One region of the Micromonospora sp. NPDC003816 genome, then DNA from elsewhere that is predicted to be linked to it. Evidence: riboswitches for the same ligand, from Rfam matches in the RefSeq annotation. Region 1 holds a riboswitch; each other region holds the start of a gene.
The links. Region 1 has a riboswitch for cyclic di-AMP ahead of ACFYTT_RS10535 (NlpC/P60 family protein). Riboswitches for the same ligand answer to the same signal wherever they lie in the genome.

Region 1 (7,577 bases):
CCACGACGCTGCGCCGGACGTGTACTCCACGGCCGTTCCCCCTTGTCCTCCGGCTCCGGCACCCGAGGGTGCGGCGGAGCGACAGTCGCCCGCCCGTCCGATTCGCCGATGCCGGGCATCGGTCTGGCCTCATTCGTGGATTGGACGGGCCTTCCGGACTACGCTAGCTGTCGAACATTATTGGCCATGGACCGTCGCCCTCGCGCCCGGTTGTCAGGCCGGACGAGGTCGTAACCCCTCTGGAGAGCGTCGTGCCCAAGTCTCAGGTCCGCAAGAAGAAGGTGTACACCCCGCCCACGGACGTGCGCCCGACGACGACATCGGCGTCTCGCAAGCCGAGCCCGGTCTGGCTGCCCGCCACGGCCGTGTCGCTGATCGCCTTCGGCATCGCGTGGCTGGTGGTCTACTACCTGTCCGAGCAGGAGTACCCGGTCATGGAGCTCGGGTACTGGAACCTCGCGATCGGCTTCGGCGCGATGGTCGCCTCGCTGATCCTGCTCTCCCGCTGGCGCTGATTCCCTGATCAACGGCCACCTGCACAGGCCCCGACCGAGCGGACTCGGCGGCGGCCTCCTAAGGTGTGCGCAGGGCGGCGTGGCCCAGGTGCGAGAAGTCTCACGTTACTGCTGAGTAACCTTGCGCGTAAGCTGCATCGCATGACCGAGTGGACCGAGGTCATCGACCGATCCGGGTCGAGGTGCGGCACCCTGGGGTGACCAACCGCACCCCGACCCCGGTCGCCGAGCCGCTCGACAGGCAGCAGACCGGGAGGCCAACTCGATGGGCAGCGTCCAGATCGTCACCACGATCCTCGCGGCCGCCATCACCGCCGTGGCGGTGTGGCTTGCGGTACGTGCGGTCTCGAAGATGTTCGCCGTGATCCGGCTGGGTCAGCCCGACCCCGCCCGCTCGGGCGACCACGTCGCGCGGACGAAGACCATGCTCGCGGAGACGGCCGGGCACACCCGGATGCTGCGCTGGAGCGTGGTCGGCGCCGCGCACTGGTTCGTGATGGTCGGCTTCCTCGTGCTGTCGCTGCTGGTGCTCGAGGCGTACTTCGAGGTGGTGTCGCCGACCGCCGGGCTGCCGCTGGTCGGTGGCTGGGCGCTCTACGGACTGGTCACCGAGTGGATCGGCATCCTCGGTGTCGTCGGCATCGTGGTGCTGATCGCGATCCGGGTGGCCAACCGTCCGAGCCAGGCCGGACGCCGGTCGCGGTTCACCGGCTCCACCATGTGGCAGGGCTACTTCGTCGAGGCCGTCGTCCTCGCCGTCCTGGTCATGGGCTTCCTGATCCGTGGCTTCAAGGTCGCCACCGACCACTTCGAGTACCCGACCTGGGCCACCCCGCTGAGTCACGCGGTCGGCTCGGTGCTGCCGGACTGGGAGTCCGGGGTCAGTGTCGCCGCCCTCATCAAGATCGCGATTTCGATGACCTGGCTCATCGTGATCTCGCTGAACGTGACCATGGGCGTCGCCTGGCACCGCTTCCTCGCCTTCCCGAACATCTACTTCAAGCGGAAGCCCGGTGCCTCCGGCTCCGGACTCGGGCCGCTGCGGCCGATGACGAGCGAGGGCAAGCCGCTGGACTTCGAGGAGGCCGATCCGGAGAAGGACCAGTTCGGCGTCGCGCACGTCGAGCAGTTCACCTGGAAGGGCCTGCTGGACTTCAGCACCTGCACCGAGTGCGGCCGGTGCCAGTCGCAGTGCCCGGCGTGGAACACCGGCAAGCCGTTGTCGCCGAAGCTGCTGGTGCTCAGCCTGCGCGACCACGCGTACGCCAAGGCGCCCTATCTGCTGGCCGGCGGCGGTAAGGACCTCACCGGCGAGGAGAAGGCCACCGCCGCGCAGCTCGCCCACCTCGACGTGCTGGCCCTCGCCGAGGCGGAGAAGCCGCTGATCGGCGACGCCGAGGCGGGCGGCGTGATCGACCCGGACGTGCTCTGGTCGTGCACCACCTGCGGCGCCTGCGTCGAGCAGTGCCCGGTGGACATCGAGCACGTCGACCACATCGTCGACATGCGCCGCTACCAGGTGCTGATCGAGTCGAACTTCCCCTCCGAGGCCGGCGTGATGCTGCGCAACCTGGAGAACAAGGGCAACCCCTGGGGCGCGCCGCAGAACACCCGGGAGGACTGGACCAAGGGCCTCGACTTCGAGGTGCCCCGGGTCGGCGAGGTCGAGGACTTCGAATACCTGTTCTGGGTGGGCTGTGCCGGTGCCTTCGAGGACCGCGCCAAGAAGACCACCCGGGCGGTCGCCACGCTGCTGAACGAGGCGGGTGTCTCGTTCGCCATCCTCGGTGAGGGCGAGACCTGCTCGGGCGATCCGGCCCGCCGGATCGGCAACGAGTTCGTCTTCCAGATGCTCGCCCAGCAGAACGTGGAGACGCTCAACGAGGCGTTCGAGGGTCGCGAGAAGGCCAAGCGCAAGATCGTCGCGACCTGTCCGCACTGCTTCAACACCCTGGGCAACGAGTACGGCCAGCTCGGCGGCGAGTTCGAGGTGGTGCACCACACCCAGTTGCTGGCGCACCTGGTCGCCACCGGCAAGCTGACCCCGGTGCAGCCGGTCGACGGCGGCGTCACCTATCACGACCCGTGCTACCTGGGCCGACACAACCGGGTCTTCACCCCGCCACGCGAGGTGCTGGGCAGCGCCGTCGGCGCCGACAACGACCTCGTCGAGATGCCGCGCAACAGCGAGCGTTCCTTCTGCTGCGGCGCCGGTGGCGCGCGCATGTGGATGGAGGAGCGGATCGGCAAGCGGATCAATGTGGATCGGGTCGAGGAGGCCATGTCCACCGGTGCGAAGACCGTCGCGGTCGGCTGTCCGTTCTGCTCCACGATGCTCAGTGACGGAGTGAACGGCAAGGGCGCCGGCGACCAGGTCGAGGTGGTCGACGTGGCCAGCGTGCTGCTGCGTTCGATCAAGCCGGAACAGGCCCGGGGCGCCGAGGAGGGCGAGCCGGTCGCCGGTTGACCAGCGCGAACGTCGGGACGTGTCGGGCATCTGTACGGATGCCGACACGTCCCGATTTTTATATTGGCGTAGATAACTGTAACGAATTGGTCGACACCCTTTGTGTGCGGTCGGTCGCACAAAGGTGAATGAGCCGTTGGTTGCCTTGATTCCGCTGCGCGCCTTCCCTAATGTGGGGCACCGACCGCCGTGGTCGTCTGTCTCGCCCCTTACCGCTAGCGGGACGCCCGGTGGTCGGTCGCAAAGGAGTCGGTGCCGGTGGCAACCATGCCCCTCCATCGTCATGCGCCGGGACGTTCCACCCCCGTGCGCGGGCTGCGCAAGGCCGCTCGCCGCCTGGTCGTCCTGGTCGCCGCTGCTGCGGTCGGTGCCGGCCTGGTCGCCGCGCCCGCGTACGCCGCGCCGTCGGTGGACGAGATCGAGCGCCAGATCGACAAGCAGTGGCAGCAGCTCGAACCCACCATCGAGCAGTTCAACAAGGTGCGCTCGGAGCTGAGGGTCAACCGCGAGAAGGTCGACAAGCTGGAGAAGAAGATCCAGCCGTTGGCCCTGGAGACCGAGTTGGCGATGAACCGCGTCGCCGGTCTCGCCTCCCGGTACTACATCACCGGCCCCTCGCAGGAACTCGGCGCGGTGCTGCTCAACGCGAAGCCGGACCAGCTCGGTGAGCAGATGGCCCTCCTCGACCGGCTCGCCTGGGAGGAGCGCCGCCAGCTCGAGGGCGTCATGAAGATCCGCAAGAAGTACGACGACCAGAAGGCCACCCTCGACGCGCTGATCGTCGACCAGGAGGCCAAGCAGAAGCAGCTGGCGGCGAAGAAGAAGCAGATCGACGCCGAGATCAAGCGGCTGGAGCGGTCCCTGCCGGTCACCACGGTCAAGACCACCAACTGCCCGACCATCAACGGCGTGGTCAGCGACGCGGCCCGGACGGCCATCCGGACCGCCTGCGCCCAGGTCGGCAAGCCGTACGTCTGGGGCGCCACCGGGCCGAACTCGTTCGACTGCTCCGGTCTCACCCAGTACGCGTACCGGGCGGCGGGTATCTCCCTGACCCACTTCACCGGCGCCCAGTGGCGCGAGGGCAAGGCGATCTCGCGGGCCGACGCCCGCCCCGGTGACCTCGTGTTCTTCCGCAGCGACGTGAGTCACGTCGGGATCTATCTGGGCAACAACACGATGGTGCACGCGGCGCGTGCCGGTGTTCCGGTCAACGTCTCGCCGATCACGACGATGCCGGTCGCCGGCTTCCGTCGACCAGGCTGACGCCTGAGCGCGTACGCAGGAACCACGGAAGGCCCTCGGTCAAGCGACCGGGGGCCTTCTTCGTTGTCGGATTAATGCACCGAGAGTGACGGTGTGGGTGTGTTGCGTATTGACGCCGGTCGTCCCTACGCTGGGCAATCGTCGGCCCGCTGGCACAACCGCCCATCCGGGGCGGTGACGGTCCGACACCGCCGAGTCGCTGTCCGAGCGAGCCGGGGACCCAGGTTTCCGGGGTGAGTCCGCGATGGTCGCGGTAGGGCGTCCCGGGCGCCCGAACCCGTCAGCTAACCCGGTAGGCGGTCTGGGAAGAAGGAGTACGCAGCCCGGTGGCACACCATGCCCCGCGGCCACCGTCGTACCGGCCGGGGACATCCGGCCCGACGACGGCTGCGCCGCGATTCCGCTGGTACCGCTGCACCACCGCACTCGCCGCACTCGCCGCGACCGCCGTCCTGCTGACCGGTGGCGCGACGGCGGCCCACGCCGACCCGACCGTCGACGACATCGAGCGCCAGATCGACGAGGACTGGAACCGGCTCGAAGCCGTCATCGAACGACACAACGCGACCCGACAGGACCTGGCCGGCACCCGCCGGGAGGCGGACGCCCTGACCGCCCGTATCGCCCCGCTGCAACTGCAGGTGGACGAGGCGATGAAGCGGGTCGGCGCGCTGGCCGCGCGGGCGTACCGGGGCGAGCCGGTCCGCGCCGTGAACACGTTGCTGGGCAGCCGGTCCCCGAGCGAGGTCGTCGCCCAGCTCGGCCTGCTCGACCGGTACGCCCGATTCCAGCAGGAGGACGTACGCCAGGCGAGTGAACTGCGGGACGAACTCGCCGCCGCCCGAGCCGGACTGGACCGCACCATCGTCGAGCTGACCCGTACCGAAGCCGACCTGGCCGCGAAGCGGCGGCAGATCGACACCGAGATCGACCGGTTGCAGCGGTTGCGGCTGCGGGCGTACGACGACGGGGGTGGTGGTCCGCTGCGGCCGGCGCCCTGTCCGGCCACCTACCCGGGTGGCCCGGCCGGCGAGGCGGTCACCTTCGCGTGCGCCCAGATCGGCAAGCCGTACTCGTGGGGTGCCGAGGGGCCGCACGCGTACGACTGCTCGGGGTTGATGTTGGCCGCGTGGGCGCGGGCCGGGGTGTCGCTGCCGCACAACGCGGCGCGGCAGCGGCAGGTCACCGCCTCGGTCAGTCGCGGCGACCTGCGCCCGGGTGACCTGGTCTTCTACTTCCGCGACCTGCACCACGTGGGGATGTACGTCGGCGGCGGCTGGGTGGTGCACGCCTCCCGTGCCGGCAAGCCGATCGCGATGAAGCGGATGGACACCAGTCCGATCCACAGTTTCGGTCGGCCCGGCTGAGTCCTCGGGCGGACGACCACGGGCCCGCGTCCGCGCGGCGCGGGCCCGCCGGTGGTCAGCGGGTCGGCCAGGTACGCCAGTTCTGCCAGGCACGGCTCGGCGTCGGGCCGCGCTGCCCCTGGTAGCGCGAGCCGTAGACGAGCGAGCCGTACGGGTGCTCGGCGGGCGAGGCGAGCCGGAAGATGCAGAGCTGACCGATCTTCATGCCGGGCCAGAGCATGATCGGCAGGTTGGCCACGTTGGACAGTTCCAACGTGACGTGGCCGGAGAAGCCGGGGTCGATGAAGCCGGCGGTGGAGTGCGTCAGCAGGCCGAGGCGACCGAGGCTGGACTTGCCTTCGAGCCGGCCGGCGAGCTGGTCGCCGAGCGAGATCACCTCGAGCGTGGAGGCGAGCACGAACTCGCCTGGGTGCAGCACGAACGGCTCGCCGTCGGGCACCTCCACCGGCGAGGTGAGATCGTCCTGCTGGGTGGCCGGGTCGATGTGTGTGTAGAGGTGGTTGTTGAACACCCGGAAGAGCTTGTCCAGGCGTACGTCGATGCTGGACGGCTGCACCAGGGTGGGCTCGAAGGGCTCCAGCGCCAGGGTGCCGGCCTTGATCTCGGAGACCAGGTCACGGTCGGAGAGCAGCATCGCCACACCATAGCGGCCGGTAGTCGTGACCTGCGTGTCGGACTACCTGCTTAGAACGTATGTTCGATAGGATGTCGGCATGGCTTCCTGGTCCGATTTCGCCGTCGACGAGCCCCGACTCGCCGACGGGATCCGCCTTCTCATGCAGCAGTACGGCCCGGGCTTCGGCTACCTGGCCACGGTCCGCGCCGACGGCGGGCCCCGGGTGCACCCGGTCTCCCCGGTGATCACCGACGACGGTCTGTTCTGCTTCGTGATCGACTCGCCGAAGCGGCGCGACCTGGAACGCGACGGGCGTTACGCGCTCCACTCGTTCCCGGCGGAGGAGAGCGACGACGAGGCGTACGTCGCCGGCCGGGCCCGACCCGTCACCGACGACGCCACGGTGGCCCGGTTGGCGCTCGCGGCCCGTGCCGCCCCGCACGCCGACTGGCGCCTGTTCGAGTTCACCGTCGACGTGGCGATGCTCGCCCGGCACGAGCGCGCCGCCACCGGCGGGCTGGTCGGTGAGCCGGCCGTGCAGGTCTGGCTCGACCCGGCCGGTGCCACTCCGCAGGCCGCCCGGCCCACGCCCCACCGGACCCGTGCGGCCCGACATGTCCGCGCCGCCTGAACCGACCGGTGCCGGTCCCGCCTGACGACGGGACCGGCACCGGAGGTACGCGCCGACGGCTGCCGCGCTACGCGCGGTACGTGTTCCACGCGTTGATCATCCGGGTCGCCTGACCCGGGGTGAACTGGTACATGCAGGTGTCGTACGTGTAGTCCATGAAGTTGGTGATCGGGTCCAGCCCCGCGGTGGAGCAGGTGTCCCGACCGGTCGGGCACTGGTAGGCCGGCGACGCCTCCGCCGGAGTGTCGGAAACCTGGTCGCCGCTGCCCGAGCAGCCGCCCTGGAACGTGTGGTACAGGTTCAGCCAGTGACCGACCTCGTGGGTGCCGGTGTCACCCTGGTTGTAGTTGGTGGCGGTGCCACCCGGCAGCGACTCGCTGAGCACGACCACGCCGTCCATCACGTTCAGCGTGCTCTGCGGGAAGGTCGCCCAGCCGAGCAGGCCCCCGCTCAGCTCGCCGAGATAGATGTTGAGCGTGCCCTTGGTGCCCTGCCGGAGCTGGGTCTTCATCTGCCGCTCGGCCGTGGAGCCCTGCCGGATCGGATACCACGACGTGTTGGTGACCCGGTTGATGCTCTGCAACTGGAACGCGAAGGCGGTGGCGGCACCGCCCGTCGCACCGGCGAACGACTGGTTCAGCACACTGATCTGCGACTGGATCATCGAGTCGGGGATGTTCCCGCCGGCCCGGGTGGTGTCCTTGCGGATCACGTG
Region 2 (7,577 bases), on a different contig from region 1:
TCGAGATGCCGACCATCTCCTCGCTCCTCTCGCGGTGGCGGCTGCGGACCGGTGCCGGTCCGCCGGGACCGAGCCTGGTCGAGGCGCGGGTGATCCGGCCTCACCCGCGTCGGGCGAGACGTCGCGCACAGGTGTTCTGGCGAGACGTCGCGCACAGCTGTTCTGGCGAGACGTCGCGCACAGATGTAAGGAAGGGTCCCCTGCTATGCACGAGGCGTTAGCAGGGGACCCTTCCTTACATCTCCGTCAGGTCAGCGGACCGGCGGGGGAGTCGGGGCGCTCGACGTCGACGAACTCGATGTCGTCGGTGGCCCGGTCCCGGCTGCCGGCGGCCCGCGCGGCACTGCCGGCGGCCCAGCCGATCGCGGCACCGACCAGGGCCGCGCCGATCAGCAGGGTCCAGGGCAGCGCGGGACGACGTCCGGCGAGCGCGTCGAAGGCCACGCTGGCCCGGTGCCGCGCCTCCTCGGCGGCCGATCCGACCAGGTCACCGGCGTCGTCGGCGAAGCCGGCCGAGGTGTGCCGGGCCGAACGGGCGGCGTCCCGGATGTTGTCGCCGGCCGAGACGAGGTGTTGCCACGCCTGGTCCGTGATCTGCTCCGGCTTGCTGCGACGGTCCAGCAGGTTGCTTCCGAACATGTGGTTCCCTCCTCGACAGTGCCGAAGCCGGTGGCCAGGTCAGACCTCGGACGTCGGCGGTTCGCCACCGACGCTGTGCCCCGCCGGACACCGCCGCAAACCCGCGTGCGCGTCGTCGGTGCCGCTCACGGTCGGCGCGCCCGGACGGTGCGGATCAGCTCGGGGACACCACCGCGACGACCGCCGCGCGGGCGAAGTCGTCGTCATCGTCATCGTCGTCATCGCCTCCGCCGCCGAACCCGCAGGCGAGCAGGAGGGCGAGCAGGGCGCTGACGCCGGCCAGACCGGCGAGCCTACGAAGCATCCGTCGTCCCTTCGTCGTGGTCGTCACCGGTGATGCTAGGCACACTCCGCCACCGGCACCGGACGGTCGCAGGTCAGGCCGCCGGATGTGGGGGCACGCCGGGGTGCCGGATATCGGACGGGCGAGCCTCGGCCCGCTACCCTGGTTCGTCGGTGCGAGCCCCGGTTCGCACCGAGTGATAGGACGTATAAGTTTGGATATGGGTGATTTGACATGCCGATGTCCGCGAATTGCTCATCCCGAGGGGTGGCGACCGAGGCCGTCGGAGGAATACTCTCGGTCGCGGCCCGCGTACTGATGAGGCGCCCGTCGTACGGGCGAGTGGAGGTGCTCGCGTGAGCCTGTCGATCCTGCAGACGGTTCGGCCCGGTGGTGTCATCGAGATCGCCCCTCGGGGCGAGATCGACGTCGACACCGCGTACGAGGTGAAAGAGGCCATCGCCGAAGTGCTGGCCAAGGGGCGGCCGGCCCGGATCGAGCTCAACATGCGGCTGGTCACCTTCATCGACTCGGTGGGCATCAGCGCGATGGTCGCCGGTTTCCAGACGGCTGAGGTCAGCGGCGTGAAGCTGATCGTCACCGAACCCAGCCGGTTCGTGCACCGACAGCTCTGGGTGACCGGGCTGCTCGGTCTCTTCGGCGCGCCGGAGCCGTACTACGCCGGCGCCGCCGCCACCCCCGAGGTCCTTCCCGGCGGCTGACCGTCAGTCGCCGTCGAGGCCGGACAGGTTCACGTCGGACACCTCGGTGACGGCGCGGACCGCCGTCACCGTGGCGTACCCGTCGGCGAGCCACGCCAGGTCGGTCCCGGGCTGCACCGACTGACCGGGCTCCTCCAGCGCGGTACGCACGAAACCGTGGCCGGACTCGGCAACGGTCATCTGCACCTGGCCGAAGGTCGCCAGCCCCGCCCGGCGTACGCCCCGCAGCCGCTCCAGCGGCACGTCCGGCGAGTTGACGTTGAGCACGCTCTCCACCGGTCCGGCGGTCAGCCGGGGGAGCAGGTCCAGGGCCACGTGGGCGGCGGTGTCCCAGTTCCGTTCGGCGTCGCGTACCCGGGCCGCGGCGGCCACCGCGGCGCCTCCGCTGACGGCGGTCGCCTCACCGACGGAGAGCACGTCCAGCGACACCGCCAACGCCCGGCAGCCGTTGGCGGCGGCGGTGAACGCCGCACCCACGGTGCCGGAGTGCAACACCGCCCGACCGGCGTTCGCCCCCCGGTTGATCCCGGAGAGCAGCACCGACGGCGGCGGCCCGAACGCGCCGTGCACGGCGATCAACGCGATGAAACCGGGGGACCCGCCGACCCCGAAAGCCGGCACCCCGGCCAGCTCCGGCAGCGGATGCTCACGGACCACCACCTGCCCGTCCTGCTCCAGCGCGCTCATCGCGGCGCTGGTGCCGCTCGCCTCCTCCAGCGGCGCGGCGACCACCACGTCCAACCCCCGGTCGACGGCGGCCCGGGCCAGCGCCTGGATACCCGGCGCGGCGATCCCGTCGTCGTTGGTGATCAGCACCCGCAGCGTCATGCGCCACCCACCCGGTGGGCCAACTCGTCGGGGGTGGTGCGTTCCTGCCGGCGGACTCCGGCGGGCTCCAGGCGTACCCGGTCCACCAGCCCGGTGATCGAGTCGAGCCGCCCGGTGCCCAGCCCGTGCCGGGTGACGTTGAGCGCGCCGGCCGCCGCGCCGGTCCGGATCGCGGTGCGTACGTCGCCGCCGCGCGCCACCACGGCGGCCACGCTGGCGGTCATCGAGTCACCCGCACCGCGCGGGTCGGCCGCCTCCAGGCGCGGCATCCGCACCTCGAAGACCTCGCCGTCGACGAGGGCCAGCGCGGGCTTGTCGGCGCGGCTGACCACCACGTTCTCGGCACCGTTGGCGTGCAGGTCGTGCATCGCCCGGGTGAGCTGCTCCTCGTCGTCGTCGGTCGCGAGGCCGTCGGCGATCAGCTCCTCGTGGCTGACCTTGACGAAGAAGACCCCGCTCTCCAGCACTGCCGTGAGGTGGTCGCCGCAGAGGTCCACCACGACCCGGCTGCCGTTGGCGCCGAGGTCGGCGGCGAAGCGGCGGTACAGGTCGGCGGGGACCAGCGACGGGTCGTTCGGGCCGCTCAGGATGCTCACCGCCGCGCGCAGTCCCTCGCCGAGCGCCAGGTTGTAGAGCTCGTCCAGCTCGTGCCGGCTCAGCGGCTGCCCGGTCACGTCGACGAGTTCCTGCCGGGTGCCGTCCCGGCGGTCGTGCACGTACCCGCCGCTGCCGCCGGAGTCCCGCGCCACCACCTTGAGGTCGACGCCCTCGCTGACGAGCAACGGCTCCAGCACCTGCCCGATCTCGCCGCCGAGCGCGGTGCAGAGCACCACGTCGACACCGTGGGACAGCACCATCCGGGCCTGCCAGACGCCCTGACCGCCGGGGTGCAGGTGCAGTTCCGGCGTCTCGTTGGGCTGGTCGATGGTGACCGTGAGCAGGGGGGTCGGCGCGAAGACCATCACATGGCCGGTCGCCGCGCTCACGACACACCGTCGCACTGGGTCCGCTGCGGTCCGCTCATAACCGTTCCTCCCGGTCGCCACGAAATGTCCGCTTCGATGTCGACGGTAACCAAGGTGGCGCGAGAGCGCGCGGCGACGGGCGGGTGGATTCGAGGCGGGCGCGTCGGGGTGCGGGAACGACGACGCCGGGTGGACCCACCCGTGAGGGCAGCCACCCGGCGTGTCGTGCGGGTCAGTACACCGAGAGGTGCACGTGGTTGGTGTGGTCGCTGGAGGGGTCACCACGCGCGCCGCTGTACGTCCGCCAGCCGCTGCTGGGCAGCCAGATCTGCTTGTACCAGATCACGTAGAGCACGGCGAGACGGTCGGCGTTGTTGACGTAGAACGCCGCCAGGTTGTTGCCGTACGTCCGGTCGCCGCCGGTGGCGGCCCCGCCGAAGCCGTTCTTCTGCGCCGCGAAGTCGCAGGCCCGCCCCTTCGGGTGCTCACCCGAGCCGCCAGCGCGGTAGCAGGAGACATACCGGGTGAAGCCGGCGGCCTTGGCCTGGTTGAGCGCGTGCAGGGTGCGCGGGGTGATGCAGCCGTTGGCCGGCGTGGGGTCGTTGACGCTGCACGACTCGGCCGGCCAGGAGCCGTTGGAGTTGCGGGGCGCCGGCTTGGCCGTGGGGCTGCTGGAACCGCCGCTGCGTGCCGGGGCCCGACTGGCCCGCTCCTCCGCCGCGGCCCGCTCGGCTGCCCGCTCCTCCCGTTCCTCGGCCACCGTCAGCGAACGCTCGGCCTGCTCCTTGCGCTTGGCCATCACGGCCACCTGCTTGCGCTGCTCCTGCACCTCGACGTCGAGGGCCTGCTTGGTCTTGCCGACCTCGTCCCGGCTGGCCCGCAGGTCGCGCAGGGCGCGCTCCTCGTTGGCCGCCACCGCGTCCAGTGCCGCCGCGCGGTCCATGAAGCCGGCCGGGGATCCGCTGTTGAGCAGCGCCGACGCGGCACCGAGTCGGCCGCTGCGGTACGCCTGCGCGGCGATCTCGGCGACCTTGGTGCTGCGTTCGGTGAGCTGGCCCTCGGTCGTGGTGAGCTGCTCGGCCAGCTTCTTCTGCCGGTCGACCGAGCGGTCGAGGGCGGTCTTGGCGTCGAGGTAACCCTTGCTGGCCGCCTCCAACTGGGCGCGCAGCGCCGGGGTGCCGCCCTCGTCGCCGACGTCACCGGGAGCCGCGGAGGCGGCGCTGAACGGCGCCAGCGCGGCGCCCAGGGCAAGGGCGAGCCCCGCGGCTATCAGGGCCGCCATACGGGCGGCCGGTCTCACGGTTGCCACTGCTGGCATGCACATGTCCTTCCGTCAGCCGCCGACCGGGTTAGCTGACGGGTTCGGGACGGAAGATCCCTACCGCTGGACGCGGATGCACCCCTGGAACATGGTTCCCCGGTTCGCCCTGGCGGGCGATTAGGCGGCGGTCACCGCCGGCACCGTCGAGTGCCGCCTGGCGGAGGCCGGGTCCGAGCCTACCGGTGCTGGTGGGACCCGTGCAGCCGGTGTGACTCCTGGTGTTCCCCTGATCACGAGTAAACCAGACATAAGGTATGTTTGTTGCTTTTTCGCCAAGCGAGGTCGGTGGCCTCCGGGCTCAGCCTGTCGGTTCGATCGTGGTCAGCCGCTGGGTGGCCCGGGACAGGGCGACGTAGAGCGTACGGACACCGGAGCCGGGATCGGCGCGGATCTCGCCGGGGGCGACCAGCACCACGCCGTCGTACTCCATGCCCTTGGCCTCCAGGCTGGTCACCACCTGGAGACGCTCGCCGCCGAGCCCACCCAGCCAGGCCGCGACCTCGTCCCGACGCGGCACCGGCGTGATCACCCCGACGGTGCCCTCGACCTCGCCGAGCAGCGCGCTCGCGGCGGACGTCACGCCGGCCGCCAACTCGGCCGCCGGCACCACCAGATCCACCGGGTCGACCCCGGTGGTCCGCACGGCGGTGGGCAGGGACAGGTCCGGGTACGCCCGGCGGATCTCGGCCGCTGCCACCGCGAAGATCTCCGCCGAGTTGCGGTAGTTCGTGGTGAGCGTGAACCGGTGCCGCCGACGACGACCCAACGCCTGGTCCCGGGCCCGGGACAGCTCCTGCGGATCACCCGTCCACGCGGTCTGCGCCGGGTCGCCCACCACCGTCCACGAGGCCAGCCGACCGCGCCGGCCGATCATGCGCCACTGCATCGGTGACACGTCCTGCGACTCGTCCACCACCACGTGCGCGTAGTCGCGGTAGTCCTCCGGCCGCTCCCGCGCCGCCTGGCGGGCGGCCCGCTGCCGGTCGGCGTACGTGCTCAGCTCACGAACCCCACCGGCGAGCTGGAACGGGTCGCGCTTCTGGCGGGCCGGACGCACCGGCTTGCCGAGCAACGCGTCCAGCTCGTCGAGCAGCGCCGCGTCGGCCACCGTCGGACCCTCGGCGGCCAGCCCCCGGTACGCCTGCTCCAGCAGCCGGATCTCGGCGCGGGACAGCAGCCCGGCGGCGTACCGGCGCAGCCGTTCCGGATCGGCCAGCCAGCCGAGCACGTGCCGGGGATGCAGGCGGGGCCACCACGCCTTGAGGAAGTCCCGGAAGTCCGTCCGGTCGATCAACTCGTCCTCGAAGGCCCGCTGCTCGGGCAACCGGGCGACACCCAACCGGCGGGCCTGTGCCCAGAGCGCCGCCAGGACGCCGTCGAAGCCGGCCCGGCGTACCTCGTTACGCCGCGCGCCCCGGGCCAACGCCCGTTCCCGGATGGCGTCCAGCTCGGCCCGCTCCAGCCGCAGCAACTGCCCCCGGTAGAGCAGCCGCAGCTCGGGCGGGGAGTCGGGTACGCCGTCCCGGGCCGCCCGTTCCAGCAACCGGCGCATCCGCAGCGACCCCTTGACCGCCGCCACGTCGACCGGGTCGGTGCGGGTGGCGACCAGCCCGGGAAAGAGCGTGCCCAGCGAGTGCAGCGTGGCGGTCTCCTCGCCGAGGGACGGCAGGACCGAGGCGATGTACTCGACGAAGACCGAGGAGGGGCCGACCACCAGGATGCCGCCGCCGGCATACCGGCTGCGGTCGGAGTAGAGCAGGTACGCGGCGCGGTGCAGCGCCACCGCCGTCTTGCCGGTGCCCGGCCCGCCGGAGACCAGCGTGACCCCGGAACCGGGGGAGCGGATCGCCTCGTCCTGCTCGCGCTGGATGGTCGCCACGATGTCGCGCATCCCCCGGCCGGTGGCCCGGGACAGGTTGGCCAGCAGCGCGCCGTCGCCCACCACCGCCATCTCCGCCGGTGCGGCGTCCGGGTCGAGCAGGTCGTCCTCGATCCGGGTGACCCGCTCCCGGCTGGACTGGATCGTCCGGCGGCGTACCACGCCGAGCGGCTCGGCCGGGGTGGCCTGGTAGAAGGGGGCGGCGGCCGGGGCACGCCAGTCGACCACCAGCGTGGCGGCGTCCTCGTCGCGGATACCGAGCCGCCCGACGTGGAACACCTGCCCGTCGCGCAGGTCGAGACGGCCGAAGACGAGCCCCTCGTACTCGGCGTCGAGCACGTGGCGGCGCTGCGCGGCGTGGAACACCATCGCGTCCCGCTCGACCAGCGCGCCGAAGTTGCCGACCCGGGCCAGCCGGTAGCCGTCCCGCTCGGCGCGGACCGCCGCGCGTCGCAGCTCGGCCAGTCGTGCGTACACCCGGTCGAGATGCCGCTGCTCGACGGCGATCTCCCGGTCCAGGGTGCTCTGGTCCACCGCTTCGTTCTCCTCGTCACGCCGGCCCGGCCAACCGCACGAGATTACGCCCCACGTCGCGGGCGCGCGGAGGCACCGTGTCCGGGTGCGATCTCCAGTGCGGTGTCCAGAAACGTTCACCGGGCCGCGCCGGGTCCAGACGACGACCGGCGGCGTTGGAGTCGGGCCTGGATACAACACCGGTATCCAGGCCCGACTCCGCCTTGCCGGACCGCCGCCTGGACCTCGCCGCGACACCGCCAACGTTCCTGGACACCGCACTAGCGGCGGCGGGTACGGCCGGCGGCGGAGCGGCCACCGGTGCGTCCGGCGTCGGCGAGCACCTGACCCAGGACGCCGGAGAGGGCGCCGGTCACCTCCTCGGGACGCTCCATCATCAACATGTGCCCGGCGCCGGGGCAGACGG
Region 3 (7,577 bases), 420 kb from region 1:
GCCATCTGGGCCAGTTGGGTGTCGGCACCGACCCGGGTGGCGGTGACCACCAGCCGGCCACCGGCGTTGACGCAGCCACCGACCACGGTGTCGCCGACGCCCACCTCGACCGGCACCGACTCGCCGGTGACCATGCTGACGTCGACCGCCGAGGAACCCTCGTGCACCGTGCCGTCGGTGGCGATCTTCTCGCCGGGCCGCACCACGAACCGGTCCCCCACGGCGAGTTCGTCGACCGGGATCCGGGTCTCCACGCCGCCGCGCAGCACGGCGACGTCCTTGGCACCCAGTTCCAGCAGCGCTCGCAGGGCCGTACCCGCCGTGCGCTTCGCGCGGGCCTCGAAGTACCGCCCGGCGAGGATGAACGCGGTGACCCCGGCCGCCGCCTCCAGATAGATGTGGCCGGTGCCGTCGGTCCGGCTGATCGCGAAGCTGAACGGATGGGTCATGCCGGGCGTGCCGGCGGTGCCGAGGAACAGCGCCCAGATCGACCAGCCGAAGGCGGCGAGCGTGCCGACCGAGACCAGGGTGTCCATGGTCGCCGCGCCGTGCCGCAGGTTGACCAGGGCGGCCCGGTGGAACGGCAGTCCGCCGTAGACCACCACCGGGGCGGCCAGCGTCAGCGACAGCCACTGCCAGTAGGTGAACTGCCAGGCCGGCACCATCGCCAGCGCGATCACCGGCACGCTGAGCACCACCGACACCCAGAGGCGGGTACGCAGCACCCGCAGCTCGTCCACCGGCTCGACGGCTTCCGGCGTGTCCTGCCGGGGCGGCGGCACCGCCGCCGTGTAGCCGGTCTTCTCGACCGTGGCGATCAGATCCTGCGGGGTGACCGGGTCGGCGTAGGTGACGGTGGCCTTCTCGGTGGCGTAGTTGACGCTGGCCTGCACGCCGTCCAGGCGGTTCAGCTTCTTCTCGATACGGGCGGCGCAGGAGGCGCAGGTCATGCCGCCGATGGACAACTCGATCAGGTTCGCTGCCGTGGGCAGGGGTCGACTCGTGGTCATGGTTGGTCCCTCAGTCGTGCCCGTGTCCGGGCGTACCGTGCCCGTCGTCCGGTGCGGCGGTCGGACCGACCGGGTCCCCGACGCGCACCGGGTCCCCGACGTGCACGGTGAACTCGGCGGTGCGCACCACCCCGCCGTGGCGGAAGTCGAGATAGAGCCGGTACGCACCGGCGGACGGGAACTCGGTGGCGAAGCTCACCCGTGGTCCGGGCTCGGTGCGCCCGTCGCCCGGCACTCCCTCCGGGTGGACGTGCAGGTACGCCAGGTCACCCTGCCGTAGTGCGACCAGGTGCCCGTACGCCCCGAGGTACGGCTCCAGGTCCGTGACGGGTACGCCGTCGCGCGCGACGGTCAGCGTCAGCGTGGACGGGTGGCCCGGTTGTGGCGTGCCGTCCAGGGTGACCGTGTAGCCGTCGACCGTGGCGGTGCGGGCCGGTGCGGGCAGCGGACGCTCGGTCAGGGCACCGGGGACCGTCACGTCGACACCGAGTGTCAACGGCTCGCCTCCGGTCGGGGTGAAGTCGGCGAACGCCCGCCACACCCCGGGCGCGGTCAGCGGCGTGGCGACCCGCCAGGTGCCGTCGGGCGTCAGCTCGGGGTGTACGTGGCGGAAGCCGGAGAGGTCACGCCGGGCGACGATCAGGTGCATCGGCTTGTCGTGCACCAGGTCGTACCCGGTCACCGGCCGGCTGTCCGGGCCGGTGATCCGGAAGGCGAACTCTCCGGCCGGGGCGCCGACCGGCACCAGCGTGTAGCCGCGTTCGGAGACGAGCAGCCCGCCGGGCAGGTGCCCGGCGGCGCCCGCGTCGTGTCCGGCGTCACCGTCGTGGCCGTTCCGGGCCGGGTCGTCGCCGTGGTCCGCCGTGCCGTCGTGGCCGGTCGCGGTGACCGGGGCCGGCGGCCCGGTCACCTGGCCGACCCCGTACGCGGCGGCGAACACCGCCGCGAGGCTGAGCGCGAAGCCACTCACCTTCGTCGCCGTGTTCATCGGGACACCTCGGTCTCCGGTCGCCTCAGGCGGCGACCAACTCGAAGCCGGCCTCGTCGACTGCGGCCCGGACGGCGGCCGGGTCCAGTGGCTGCTCGCTGGTGACGGTGACCTCGCCGCTGGCCAGGTCGACCCGGACGTCGTCGACGCCGGGGAGCGCGCCGACCTCGGTGCTGACCGCGTTGACGCAGTGGCCGCAGGTCATGCCCTGCACCTGGTACGTGGTGGTGACCATGGCAACTCTCCTCTCCAGGCCCGTCAACCCGGGCCGGGCACCCCGTCGAATACCCTCGGGGGGTATCTACAACCGTGACCGTACCATACCCCCCAGGGGTACGTTATCCTCGTGTTCATGAGCACACCCGCGCCGATCCGCGGCTACACCGCCAGCAAGGACCAACTGCTCGCCCGACTACGCCGGGTCGAGGGGCAGGTACGCGGCGTCGAGAAGATGGTCGACGAGGATCGCTACTGCATCGACGTGCTCACCCAGATCTCCGCGATCCAGGCCGCCCTGGACAAGGTCGCCCTCGGCCTGCTCGACGGGCATGCCCGGCACTGCATGCACGAGGGCGCCGCCGAGGGCCGCGCCGACGAGATGGCCTCCGAGATGATGGCCGCCGTCGGCCGTCTGATGAAGCGCGGCTGACCCGCCCCACCAGCACGCCCGCCTCGGGTGTCGGCTCCGACGCCCGGCATCCGACACACGCTCGCGACCTGCGTTCCGATGCCGACCTGGCTACCATTCGCCACGATGGCCAGCCGATCCGGAGACCTCCCGGCACCCGCCCGCCGTCGGGCACGCACCACCGCCGCAGCAGCCCTCCGGCGGCCCGCCGCCATACCCCCACGGGGTGCCGCAGTCCCGCCACAGCCCTGCTGCGGCCCGGCAGTCCCGCCGCAGCCCTGCTGCGGCTGCCGAGAGCCGGCCCCGCCCTCACGGTACGCAGCCATCCTGCCACGCTCGGGCCATTCCGGATGCCCGCCGCCGTGGCCGACCGGCGGCGCTGAACCATCTCGCCCGCCGGTACGTAGTTCGCCTTGGAATCGTTGGGAGACAATGAATGGGCGCCGACCACACCCGTTCCGCTCCGCCCACCCCACCCCGGGTGCGGCGGATCCTCATCGTGACGGTGGTCCCCCTCTTCCTCGCCACCCTGGTCGCCGCGCTCGTGCTCTGGCCCTCGGACCCGCCCCGGCCCGAGGCCGCCGACGACCTGCCCCGATACCACGGCACGGTCACGCGGGTGGTGAACGAGCCCTGTCCACCGAACCCGGTCGTGCCCGAGGGCACCCCGACCACGGCCGGGCAGCAGTGCGGCACGGTCACCGTGCGGGTCGACAGCGGCCCGGACGAAGGTCAGGACGTGCAGACGCCGTTGCCGGACGGGCCGGGGGCACCCCGGGTCAGCGTCGGCGACGCGATCATCCTGGTCTCCCTGATCGATCCCGAGGATCCCTCGATCAGCAGCTACAACATCGCCGAGCACCAGCGGGGCAAGCCGCTGATCTGGCTCGCGGTGCTGTTCGCCGCCGCCATCGTGGCCTTCGGACGGCTGCGCGGCCTGGCCGCGCTGGGCGGTCTGGCGGCCAGTTTCGCCATCCTGCTCACCTTCGTGCTGCCCGGCATCAGCGCCGGCCAGCCGCCGCTGGTGGTGGCCATCGTCGGCGCGGCACTGATCATGTTCGTGGTGCTGTACCTGACGCACGGCATCTCGGCACAGACCTCCGTGGCCGTCCTCGGCACGCTCGGCAGCCTGGTGCTCACCGGCCTGCTCGGGCTGGCCGCCACCCGGGCCACCCACCTGACCGGTTTCGGCAGCGAGGACGCCACCACGCTCTCCATGTTCCGGGGCGACGTCGACCTGCACGGCCTGCTGCTCGCCGGCATCATCATCGGCTCGCTCGGCGTGCTCGACGACGTCACGGTGACCCAGGCCGCCGCGGTGACCGAACTGCGGCACGCCAACCCGAGCTTCACCCGCCGGGAGCTGTACCGCTCGGCGACCCGGGTCGGCCGGGCCCACATCGCCTCGGTGGTGAACACCATCGTGCTGGCGTACGCGGGCGCGTCGCTGCCGCTGCTGCTCCTGCTCACCGCCGACACCCGCGCGCTCGGCCAGATCGTGACCAGCGAGTTCCTCACCCAGGAGATCGTCCGCAGCGTGGTGGCCACGCTCGGGCTGGTCGCCGCCGTACCGCTGACGACCGCCCTGGCCGCGCTGGTGGTCACCGCCGGGCGGCGGGACACGCCGGAGCCCGGCGGACCCGGCGGCCACGACGACGGGCCGGACGGCGACGGCCCCACCCCACCGACTCCCCGGCCCGGCTCGGACCGGTCCGAGGCACTGCACGCACTCAGCACCGCGCGTGCGCGTGACACATCCCCCGCCACCGGTTCGCGGTGGCCCGATCCGGACAGGAGCACGGACACCACATGGTGACACCCCGCAGCGTGACCGCCCCTGCCGACACGGTTCGTGCCCGTGTCGTTGGTCACCCATCGCGATTACGAAATGACGCATCTAGTCAGGTTCGGGGCGTAGAGACCGACATGGACTCTCGGGTAACCTCACTGCCGGTCACCGCCGAAGGCGCGCAGCGGCGCCTGCGGTGCCACCGCCCAATCGCCGCGAGGCGAGCCGGGGACCCAGGTAGGTGGGGTGAATCCGCGTCAGCGGTAGGGGCCACTTCCGTTCCGAACCCGTCAGCTAACTCGGTCGGCGGTCGATGGAAGGGAAAGAAGTGACGGCACCCCTACGCCGCTGGATGACCCCCGTGGTGGCCGTGTTCGCCGCGTTCGCCGTGTTCGCCGGACCTCTGCCGGCCATGGCCGCGCCGAACCCACCCAGCCCCGCCGAGCACGACGACGACCCGCCGATGCTCAACGACCTGATCGAGTCGGCCAACCGCGACTTCTCCAAGGCCAAGAACCAGCTGGAGAAGTCCAAGAAGCGGCAGCTCAAGCTCGACGTCGAGTTGCGTCGCGCACAGGCCGACCTCGAAGCGCTCAGGCCGCAGGTCGCCGAGATCGCGACGCAGTCGTACCGGACCGGCCGGGTCGGTGCGATAGCGATGTTGTTGCAGAGCAACGCCCCGGACTCGTTCATGGACCGCGCCTCCGCCCTCGACGAGTTGAACCTGTTCAACGACAAGAAGTTGGGCGAGGTCAACGCGATCCGGGAGCGCGCGGACCGGGCCAAGCTCGCGTCCGACGCCGAGGTCCGCGAGCAGCAGAAGCTGACCAACGACATGGCGCGTAAGAAGACCGAGGCGGAGAAGTCGCTCCGCCTGGTCGGTGGCGAGAGCCTGACCGGTGGCCTGGTGGCCGCCACCTCACCGGTCGCCCGGGTGGCACCGAACCGCGCGTCCGACGGGAGTTGGAAGGCGGAGTCGTGCAACCAGAACGACCCGACCACGTCGGGCTGCATCACGCCGCGCACGCTGCACATGTACAAGGAGGTCAAGCGGGCCGGCTTCAACCGCTTCGTCGGCTGCTGGCGGCCCGGTGACAAGTTCGAGCACCCGAAGGGCCGGGCCTGTGACTGGTCGTTGCAGAACAGCGGGTTCAGCCCCTGGCACAACGACGACACCCGGATCTACGGCAACAACCTGGCGGCCTTCCTGGTCCGCAACGCCGACCGGCTCGGCATCTACTACGTGATCTGGAACCGGCAGATCTGGTTCCCGACCGAGAACCGGTGGCGGTCCTACAGCGGCCCGTCCAACCACACGGACCACGTACACGTGTCGCTGCTCTGAGCAGCGTCCCGGCGACCTGAGAGGGCCGCTCCGCCGTCTGGCGGAGCGGCCCTCGTCGTCCGTGTCGGTGGGCGGCCCGAGGGTCAGCCCACCGGAGTGACCACGCCCGCCATCTCGGCGGGTTCCGCCGCGACGGTCCGCACCTCACCGGCGGCCAGTCGGTAGGACATGCCCACCACCGCGCACCCGCCGGCGGCCACCTCGGCGGCCAACGCCTCGGAGGACTCCAGCATCGCCTCGACGGTCTGCGCGATGTGGATGTCGACGATCGCGTCCAGGTCGTCGATCCCCGCCCGCTCGGCCCGGCGCAGGCTGGGCACCACCGCGTCCACCACGGCACGCAGGTGGCCCGTCGGCGCGGTCCCGGTGGCCGCCGCGGCACGGGCCGCCTGGACGGCACCGCACGAGTCGTGCCCGAGCACCACCACCAGCGGGGTACGCAGCACGCTCACCGCGTACTCGACGCTGCCCAGCACCTCGGGGCCGATGGTGTGGCCGGCGGTGCGGACCACGAAGAGATCACCCAACCCACGGTCGAAGATGATCTCCGCAGCCAACCGTGAGTCGGAGCAGCCCACGATCACCGCGAAGGGGTGCTGCTCGGCGGCGACGGCGGCCCGGTGGCTGGCGTTCTGGTTGGGGTGCCGGAGCGTGTCGCTGACGAAGCGGCGGTTTCCGGCGACCAGTTCGGCGAGGGCGCGCTCCCGCGAGCCGGGAAGGTCAGCGGTCAGGTACTCGCGTTCGGGACCGGGCTGCGCTCCGATCGTTCCGGGTCGACTCATCCGGCGTCACCTCGCCTCTCGGTGGAATGCCTGGTCATCCCGGCCGGCGCTGGCCACGGGCTGCCACCAACCGTCACACGCAGCGCAAGGCGCGTCAAGCTATGCGTGATCTGCATTTCATGTATTCCAGAACGCTTGCCAACCGGCGCGGGCGGGTGCGGGCGCAGCCCGAGTACGTCAGGGGCAGGCCATACGATGGCGGGCATGGCGACCTCAGACGAGCGAGAAAGCACCCGGAACTGGACTTTCTTGACAAACCACGCGCACGTGCTGCTCGCCATCGCCCGCAACCCCACCGCCCGGCTGCGCGACGTCGCCGGTGAGGTCGGGGTCACCGAACGCGCCGCCCAGGCGATCGTCGCCGACCTGGAGGCGGGCGGCTATCTGCACCGCACCCGGGTCGGCCGCCGCAACGAGTACACCCTCAACCCGGCCGGGCGGTTCCGTCACCCGGCGGAGGCCGACCGCCACATCGGCGACCTGCTCGCCCTCTTCACCGACGCGCCCTCGACCGCGAGCGGCGATCGCTGACCGTCCACAGTCGACGACGTGGCGTGGTTCACCGACCCGACGGGGGCTGCGCCAATGCGTTCTCCGCACCGAAACGATAGGTTGAACACGTGTCGTCCGCCGTGCTCGCCCGTCCCCTGTGGCCGGCGACGCTGCGTACGCTGCGGGAGCTGACCCGGCTGGCACTGGCCGCCCTCGTGGTGGCGGTCGGCCTCGGCACGGCCGTCGCCGACCTGCCACTGCGCCCGACCGACGACCAGCCGACCCATGCCGTCGCCGACCATCGCGCCTGGTCCGTCACCGCCGACGTGCCGACCTGGCCGGGCACGGTCGCACCGGTCACCGAGCACGTGCGGGCGTCCGCCGCGCTGTCGACGTCGCCGACGCAGCCCACGGCGCCGACCGCGCCGCCGGCCCACCCCGAGCCCGCCGCCGAGTCCGGCTCGGCCGGCACCACCACGGTCCACCGGCCCGCCGCGCTGCGGCTCGCCGTCGGCCACGGCGAGCCGCTCCGTCGCGGTCCAC
Region 4 (7,577 bases), on a different contig from region 1:
ACAGCAGTTGGTGCCGGAGCAGAGCCGGTGGTGGTTCGCCCAGATCTTCCCGCTGGTGCGGTCGCTGGAGTTCTGGATGGGTGTGGCCGCCGCCGAGCTGATGCTGCGCGGTCGCTGGCGCGGGCCCCGGCTGCCGCTGGCCACCGTGATCTTCGTCGCGACCTGGGTGGCGGCCTCGCAGTGGATCCGGGCCGAACTCTGGGCGGCACTGCTGTCGGTGGCGTACGTCCTGGTGATCGCGGCGGCGGCCGACGCGGACGTGCACGGTCGCCGTTCGCCGCTGCGTTCCCGGCTGATGGTCTGGCTGGGCGAGGTCTCGTTCGCCTTCTACCTGGTGCACGTCTTCGCGATCATGACGATCCTGCGGCTCACCGGAGACTGGGGCACCGGCCTGCCCGGCTGGTGGGGAGTACCGGCGGTGATCGGGTTCCTGCTGCTCACCCTGGCGCTGGCCGCGTTGCTGCACCGCTACGTGGAGCAACCGATGATGCGCCGACTCGCCCCGAGCCGCGCTGCCGCCGGCCCCGCCGCCCCGCCTGGTGGCGGGTCCGCCGAGCCTGCGGGACCGTCCGCAGATCCGCCCGCCGGATCGCCCGCTGGCCCGCCCGCCGGGCCGCCGAGGCAGCGGGTGCCGGGTGACGAGCCGAGTACGGCAGGTCTCCGCGACCGGGACCGCTGAGTCCACCGTGGACCGTTGTCGTCGACGCCCCGACCTGCTGTTTCGTGTGCCGATTACGGCGCGTCGTCTACCCGACACGCCCGCCGCCGATGCGGTGCGACAGTGGTGGCGGTAGCGTGACCGGGTGCTTCCCGTCGCGCCCGCCCGTCCCCTGTGGTGGCTGGCGCGCTGGGCGACGCGACTGCTGACCGGGTTCGCGGTCGCCGCCGCGTTCACCCTCGGCACCTGGGCGATGCCCGCACAGGCCACCCCCGCACTGGCCGCGCCCGCACCGGCCGCGCCCGCACTGGCCGCGCCCGCACAGGCCGCGCTCGTCGGGCACCCCGTCGCCGGCCGGTTCGGGTCGGCTCCTCTCCTCGTGCCCTCGCCCCGTGCCGACTGGCGCCCCTCGTCGACGGGTGCGCTGGTCACGGTGTCCGCCACGGGGGCCGTCGACCGCGCCGACGCGCTCGGCGTACCCGGGCTGTCGCCCGAGGCGGGCCTGGCGCAGCGGCCCGCCGTGACGGCGGTGGTGGGCGGCCCGGCGGCGTCCCTCCCGACGGCGGTCCCGCCGGGTGCCCACGGTGCCCGCGCCCCACCCGGCGACTGACCTCACGCCCCGCTGCGGCACACCGACCGGACTCCGCCGCAGCCCGTCCCGCAACGCCCGGGACCTCTGCCCCGCGAAACATCCCGTCACCGCCCCGCCCGGTTCCGACGCACCGCAGTCGGGGGACCGGGTGCCGGCGGCCCGCTGTCAGCGCACCACGGCCCACGAGGTACCGCCATGGAGAAGACCGTCCTCTACCAGTTCCTGATCGAGGTGCCCCGGGCCGCCGCCATCTGGTCGGTGCTGCTCGTGCTCGCACTGGGTGTGCTCACCGTCCTGGTCGCCCGGCCCGAACCGTCCGGCCCCGACGAGACCGGCCCCGCCGACGACCCCGCCGAGGCCGAGACGGCCGACCTGCGCCGCTACGCCGGTGAGGTGGCGGTGGCCGCCGCCGGGGCCGCACAGAACGCCGCCCGGCGGCGGGACGCGTGGCGTACCGCCCAGACCGCCCTCGACCGTGCCTGGGCCCGCTTCGACGAGGCGGAGAGCCGGGCCCGACGGCTCGCCGGGACCACCGCGCTGCCCGCCCCCCGCACCCCCCGCACCGCCAGCGAGTACGCCGCCCGGGAACGCTGGCTGCACCACGCCGCGATGGTGGCGCACTGGCGCGGTGACCTGTCGGCGCGGCAGCTCACCGACGTGCTGGCCCGGCGGGCCGGCTGGGACCCCCGCCTGCACCCGGCCGCACAGGAGGTCGTGCTGGCCCGGGTCGTCCGGGACAACCACCGGGCCACCTACCGGGCCGCCGCCGAGCGGGAACGGGCCGCCTGGCGGGAGACGGAGCGGGCCACCGAAGCGGCCCGGGTGCTCTCCGCCGAGGCGTACGCCGCCGCGCAGCGCCTGCGACCGAACCCGGTGCCGGCACCCGCCGTGACCACCGCCGCGCGTCCGGCCGCTGCGGCCCTGCGCTGGCGTCCGGCGCGCGTGGGGTGACTCGGGCGAGACGCGCGGAGCCCCGGTAATCCGGCCTGATCGGGTGAGCCCGGTCACACCGATCGCCGGAACGGACGGTGGTGCCGCAACCGCCCGAGACGTGACGTGATGTCCGGAGGCATTGTCCGGGGGTGGTCCGGTTGTCACCGCCCGTTACGTCGATCACCGTCGGTCCTGTTGCGGGACATCGATGACCGAACGCCCGAAAATCACTGAGCTGGATCATGTTTGCGCAGGTCAGAGCGGGTTGGCAGGGCAATGACCGACCAGTAATGTCGGCCCGTCCGATGCGGTAACCGATCGCAGGAGGCGACGCCGCATCGACCCGCCTAATCGTGGTCTCACGAACCGGGGACCCACCGCACCTCTGGGGTGAATCCGCGAGCCTCGGCTCGCGGTAGGGCCAACTTCCCGCCCGAACCCGTCAGCTAACCCGGTCGGCGGTGTCGGAAGGAGCTTTCCTCTCGTGCATCCCCTTGTGATACCCCTCTTGTTCCTCCACGGCACTGCGGTGCCCGCGCTCACCGGGCCGTCGGCCGCGAGCTGACTGCGGCCCCCGCCCGGCCCCGACCGGGCGAAGCCCCTCGCACGGCCCGTCCGCCCACTCGGGCGGTCCTCGGCATGTCCTGTCGAGCTGACCGCCGGAGCGGATCGCCGTGCCTCCCTGAGCCCCCGTGGAGGACTCCGTGAAGCAGACCCTGACACGCCAGCTACGCCGGCTGGCCACCGAACGCCCCTACCAGGTCGTCGCCGCCTCGGCCGCCGCGCTGGCGCTGGCCACCGGCACCGGTGCCGTACTCGTCGGCACCGAGGACGCCCCGACGACCGCGCACACCACGACCGCCGTCGCCGAGATGCGGGGCGACACCGTCGCCTCCCGCGCCGACACCCGCGCGGAGCCGACCCCGTCGACCCCGCCGGGCAGCGCGGCCCCGAGCAGCGCCGCACCGTCACCGTCGCCCTCGCCCACGCCGAAGGCCACCTCGGCGGCCCCCTCGCCGGTGGCCGTCAGCGAGAAGACCGCACCGAAGCCACCGACGCGCAAGGTCCTGGACTACGACTTCCAGGCCCAGACCACCGGCTACTACTGCGGCCCGGCCGCGGTACGCAACGCGCTCAGCGCCGCGGGGGTCGACCGTGACCAGGACACCCTGGCCGCCCAGCTCGGCACCACGTACGCCGGCACCAACTCGGCTCTGGACACCACCCGGGTGCTCAACGCCACGCTCAAGGGCGAGCCGTACTCGACCACGATGCTGCGGGGCGGCTCGGCCACCCCGACGCAGATGGACCAGCTCCAGGCCGACGTGGTGGAGGCGATCACCGACGGGCGCGGTGTGGTGGTGAACGTGGCCGGCAGCGCCACCGACACCGACGGTGGCTGGCACTCCTTCCCCGGCGGCCACTACGTCGCCGTGGTCGGTTACGCGGACGACGGTCGACTGGTCAAGATCGCGGACTCGGCCGACGCCTCGTACTACTCGTACTGGATGAGCACCACCGACCTCGCCCACTGGGCCGCCACCCGCGGCTACTCCTCCTGAGATGTAAGGACGAGATGTAAGGACCGGATGTAAGGAAGGGTCCCCTGCTATACACCAGGCGATAGCAGGGGGCCCTTCCTTACTTCTCGGTCTACAGGTCTGACCAAGTACGCCCACCGCTCACCACGGCCGCTGCTGCGCGCTCAGGGGGCGGTCGGCAGCGCCGCGTCGTCGGTCGTGGTCCGTGGCGCCGGGGCGGTCCAGGCCGGGTCCAGTTCCCGCCGGGCGGCGGAGAGGAACGCCTCGGCGTACGAGTCGGCGGGGAAGTCGCCCAGGTAGCGCCGTCGGGTCGCCCAGCGTGCCTCGGCGAGCGGATCGGTGTCGAGCAGCCGCGTCAGCACGTCGTCCAGGTCGGCCATGTCCCGCCGCAGCACGTAGCCGGTGGCGGCGAGGGGGAACCGTTCGACGAACCGGTCACCGTCGACGCCGGTGTCGGTGACCGCGTAGGGCTTGCCCGAGTACAGCCAGTCGGAGACCACCCCGGAGACGTCGGAGACCAGCGCGTCCGCCCGGTTCACCGACTCGGCCAGGGTGAGCCGGCTGGCGGCGGCGCCGAAGACGTGCTGGCGGCCGGTGCGGGAGCGGTCGGCGGCGAGCAGTTCGTGCAGCCGGGCCAGGCGACGGGCCGAGCCCGGGTGCTGGTTGGTGTAGGGGTGGGCGCGCAGGATCACCGTGGCGCCCCGGTCGAGCAGCCGCCGCAGCAGCGTCTCGGCCATCGGCAGGGAGCAGTAGTCGGCGTCGGCGTGGTGGCCGGTCCAGGTGGGGGTGTAGAGGACCGTGGGGTTCGTCAGCCCCCGGGTCGGCTGGTGGCGTACCTCGATCGCCTCGACCTGCGGGCGGCCCACCACCACGAACTTCTCGGCCGGGATCTCCACCCCGGCGCGGGCGTACCGGTCGACGGCGGCCTCGCCGGCCACGAAGATCCGGTCGAAGATCGCCGACACCGGGTTGGCGCTGGGCGCCTTGTCGCTGTCGCCGTGGTGCAGTTGGACGTGGGTGAGCTGGGTGAATCGGATGCAGTGGCTGTTCTTCGCGCCGTGGTTGACGTAGAACGCCACCCGCAGGCTCGGCACCAGCACCTCGTCCATGGTGCGCAGGGTGGGGCAGTAGACCACCGGTGCGGTGGTGGCCGCCGCGACGGCGGGCAGGAACTCCGGTTCCCGCAGCATCACCACGAACGGCCGTCCGATCCGTTCCAGGTACGGCAGCCACATGGTGACCTGGTACTCCGAGCCGGGCGGGGCGGAGAAGTGCAGCACGAACTCCGGCTGGTGCCGGCGTAGCGCCCGGGTGACCGCCGACCCGCCGGCCGTCGGCCGGAACCGGCGGCGGGCCAGGTCGAGGGCGACCGCCCCGGCGGCGGCACCGACCGGCAGGCAGACCAGCAGGGCGACCACGGCGGGCAGCCCGGCCAGGGCGGCCACGGCCAGGGCGGCGAGCAGCCCCGCCACCGCGTCGTCGAGCCGGGCGGCGACCTGCGGCACCCAGGTGCGTACCGGCAGGTTGGCGGCGCGGATCTCCAGGTTGCCGGCGGTCCGCAGCGGCCCGGTGACCAGCACCAGCCCGAGCAGCACGAGGGCGGTGACCGCCAGGATCGGGTCGAAGCCGCCGTCGAGCTGCCGGGCGTAGCCGACCAGGATCCCGGCGGCGAGCAGGGCGGTCTCCGCGACGCTGTCGGCGCCCGGTCGGACCCGGCGCTCCCAGACCGTGGCGGCGAGCGCGGCCACCGCCAGCCCGAGCCCCCAGGCGGTCGCGCCGGTGAGCGCGAGCACCAGGAACGCCAGGACCGCACCGCCGGTGGCCAGGCCCCGGGCGGCCAACTTCGTGACCAGGTCACCACGCATCTCGGCGCTGCCTTCGTGCTCGTCGTCGGCGGGTCAGCCGACGCGGGTGCCGCTGCGGGGGGCGTCGGCCTGGGTGGGTACCGGGGCGGGGGTCGACGCCTCGCCGGGCGGCCGGCGTACGTCGATGACCTGGCCGGTGAGTTCCGAGATCAGCACGTCCAGCGAGGCCTGGGCGACGGTCTCGGCGGCGAGCAGGGTGTTCTCGGGCTCCGCGCCGAACGCCTTGGTCCGCATCGGGGTGGCGGTCCGCTCCGGGTTGATGATGTTGACGCGTACGCCGAACTCGGCCCACTCGTCGGAGAGCGCCTGGGTGAGGTTGACCAGCGCGGCCTTGGTGGCCGAGTAGAGCGCGTAGTCGGCCCGGCCCCGGGTGTACGAGCTGGAGGTGTAGAGCAGGAGCTGGCCCTTGGTCTGCTGGAGGTAGGGCAGGGACTGCCGGGCGACGGTCACCGGGCCGACGAAGTTGACCTGGAGCACCCGGTCGATGGTCTCCTGGTCCATCTCGGCCAGCGCGCCCTTCTCCAGGATCCCGGCGGTGACCACGACGTGGTCGATCCGTCCGGTGGCCTCGAAGGCGGTCCGTAGCGCGGCCTCGACGTCCTCCGGCCGTTCCACGTGCGTGCCGGTGCTGGAGCGGCTGAACGGGAAGACCTGGGCGCCGTGGCGGCGGGCCAGCTCGGTCAGGTCGTGGCCGATGCCGTAGCTGCCGCCGAAGACGACGATCGTGCGGCCGGTGACCTCTTCGCTGTACGACCGGTGGTCGGTGAGCCGGGGCACCTTGGCGGCGGCGAGCTGGAACAGCTTGTCCGCCAGGTGCACGTCGACCGGGTGGGTGACCTTGATGTTCTCGTCCGAGCCGTCGATCACCTTGATCGGCACCTCGGGCAGGTAGCGCAGGACGACACCGCAGTCGTCGGTGGCGGCGAAGTTCGGGTCACCCTCGGCCAGCCGGTACGCCTCCCGGATGGTGGTCGACCGGAACGCCTGCGGGGTCTGGCCCCGGCGCAGCGTGGCGCGGACCGGGATGTCGGTGATGCACTCGTCCTCGTCGACCTGGATGATCGTGTCGGCCGACGGGATGGCCACGTCGACCGCCGCGTACGTCCAGAGGGCGTTCACGCACTCCCGGACGATCCGGCCGCTGAGCAGGGGTCGTACCGCGTCGTGGAAGAGGATGTTGCAGTCGGCCTCGCCGACGGCGTCCAGCGCGACCCGGGTGGTGGCGTTGCGGGTGTCGCCGCCCTCGATCACCTTGGTGACCTTGCGGAAGCCGGCCTTGTCGACGATCCGCTGCGCCTCGTCGACGTGCCCGGTGGCCATCAGCACGATGATCTCGTCGATCTCCGGCGCGGCCTCGAAGACGGCCAGGGTGTGCTCGATGATCGGCTTACCGGCGATCTTGAGGAGCTGCTTGGGGATGCCGAGGCCCAGTCGCGTGCCGGTGCCGCCGGCCAGCACCACGGCCACCGTCCGCGAGGGTCGCCACGGTGCCGGGCTCTCCGGCGGGCTGCCCGGGTCGGTGGTCTGGTCCTGCGTCATTGCCGGTCCTCGCTCTCGGGGGTACATGGCTCGGTGAGGTGGTGTGGGGTGGGGGGTGTCGCCGGCGCCGGCGACGGGTTGAACCTTAACGCGCGGACCGCGCCACCCCAACGGGCCGACGCGGTCCGCGCGACGCCGTACGGGCGTCGGACGTTCGCCCGGACTCTACTTGCCGTTCGTGAACGCCTCGTAGGCCTTCAATACCTCGGCGGTCGGTCCGTCCATCCGGATCAGGCCCGATTCCAGCCAGACTGTCCGTTCGCAGGTGTCCCGGACCGAGGAGAGTTGGTGGCTGACCAGGAACACCGTGCCGGCGCTCTCCCGCAGCTCGCGGACCCGCTTCTCGCTGCGCTTGCGGAACGCCTTGTCGCCGGTGGCCAGCGCCTCGTCGATCAGCAGCACGTCGTGCTGCTTGGCCGCCGCGATGGAGAAGCGCAGCCGGGCCGACA

Region 2: another riboswitch for cyclic di-AMP. It lies ahead of ACFYTT_RS24565 (hypothetical protein); the one in region 1 lies ahead of ACFYTT_RS10535 (NlpC/P60 family protein).
Region 3: another riboswitch for cyclic di-AMP. It lies ahead of ACFYTT_RS08540 (hypothetical protein); the one in region 1 lies ahead of ACFYTT_RS10535 (NlpC/P60 family protein).
Region 4: another riboswitch for cyclic di-AMP. It lies ahead of ACFYTT_RS14430 (C39 family peptidase); the one in region 1 lies ahead of ACFYTT_RS10535 (NlpC/P60 family protein).

What each region holds. Positions count from the first base shown of each region.
Region 1 covers NZ_JBIANP010000002.1:1,012,496-1,020,072, reverse strand. Annotated here, with positions in the region: gene ACFYTT_RS10555 (DUF881 domain-containing protein) at 1-30, opposite strand, end outside; gene ACFYTT_RS10550 (cell division protein CrgA) at 252-515, shown strand; gene ACFYTT_RS10545 ((Fe-S)-binding protein) at 781-2,982, shown strand; gene ACFYTT_RS10540 (NlpC/P60 family protein) at 3,235-4,248, shown strand; cyclic di-AMP (ydaO/yuaA leader) riboswitch at 4,428-4,562, shown strand; gene ACFYTT_RS10535 (NlpC/P60 family protein) at 4,575-5,615, shown strand; gene dcd (dCTP deaminase) at 5,671-6,249, opposite strand; gene ACFYTT_RS10525 (pyridoxamine 5'-phosphate oxidase family protein) at 6,329-6,862, shown strand; gene ACFYTT_RS10520 (zinc metalloprotease) at 6,930-7,577, opposite strand, start outside.
Region 2 covers NZ_JBIANP010000009.1:77,503-85,079, reverse strand. Annotated here, with positions in the region: gene ACFYTT_RS24595 (BON domain-containing protein) at 1-16, opposite strand, end outside; gene ACFYTT_RS24590 (hypothetical protein) at 247-639, opposite strand; gene ACFYTT_RS24585 (hypothetical protein) at 794-943, opposite strand; gene ACFYTT_RS24580 (STAS domain-containing protein) at 1,279-1,644, shown strand; gene surE (5'/3'-nucleotidase SurE) at 1,648-2,472, opposite strand; gene ACFYTT_RS24570 (1-phosphofructokinase family hexose kinase) at 2,469-3,434, opposite strand; gene ACFYTT_RS24565 (hypothetical protein) at 3,670-4,755, opposite strand; cyclic di-AMP (ydaO/yuaA leader) riboswitch at 4,760-4,892, opposite strand; gene ACFYTT_RS24560 (HelD family protein) at 5,057-7,171, opposite strand; gene ACFYTT_RS24555 (alpha/beta fold hydrolase) at 7,432-7,577, opposite strand, start outside.
Region 3 covers NZ_JBIANP010000002.1:595,192-602,768, forward strand. Annotated here, with positions in the region: gene ACFYTT_RS08515 (heavy metal translocating P-type ATPase) at 1-1,010, opposite strand, end outside; gene ACFYTT_RS08520 (hypothetical protein) at 1,021-1,998, opposite strand; gene ACFYTT_RS08525 (heavy-metal-associated domain-containing protein) at 2,024-2,233, opposite strand; gene ACFYTT_RS08530 (metal-sensitive transcriptional regulator) at 2,351-2,647, shown strand; gene ACFYTT_RS08535 (YibE/F family protein) at 3,063-4,442, shown strand; cyclic di-AMP (ydaO/yuaA leader) riboswitch at 4,609-4,740, shown strand; gene ACFYTT_RS08540 (hypothetical protein) at 4,744-5,760, shown strand; gene ACFYTT_RS08545 (carbonic anhydrase) at 5,844-6,542, opposite strand; gene ACFYTT_RS08550 (MarR family winged helix-turn-helix transcriptional regulator) at 6,738-7,073, shown strand; gene ACFYTT_RS08555 (hypothetical protein) at 7,163-7,577, shown strand, end outside.
Region 4 covers NZ_JBIANP010000003.1:786,401-793,977, forward strand. Annotated here, with positions in the region: gene ACFYTT_RS14415 (acyltransferase) at 1-679, shown strand, start outside; gene ACFYTT_RS14420 (hypothetical protein) at 804-1,268, shown strand; gene ACFYTT_RS14425 (hypothetical protein) at 1,446-2,201, shown strand; cyclic di-AMP (ydaO/yuaA leader) riboswitch at 2,518-2,659, shown strand; gene ACFYTT_RS14430 (C39 family peptidase) at 2,876-3,745, shown strand; gene ACFYTT_RS14435 (CDP-glycerol glycerophosphotransferase family protein) at 3,889-5,589, opposite strand; gene ACFYTT_RS14440 (bifunctional cytidylyltransferase/SDR family oxidoreductase) at 5,623-7,128, opposite strand; gene ACFYTT_RS14445 (ABC transporter ATP-binding protein) at 7,294-7,577, opposite strand, start outside.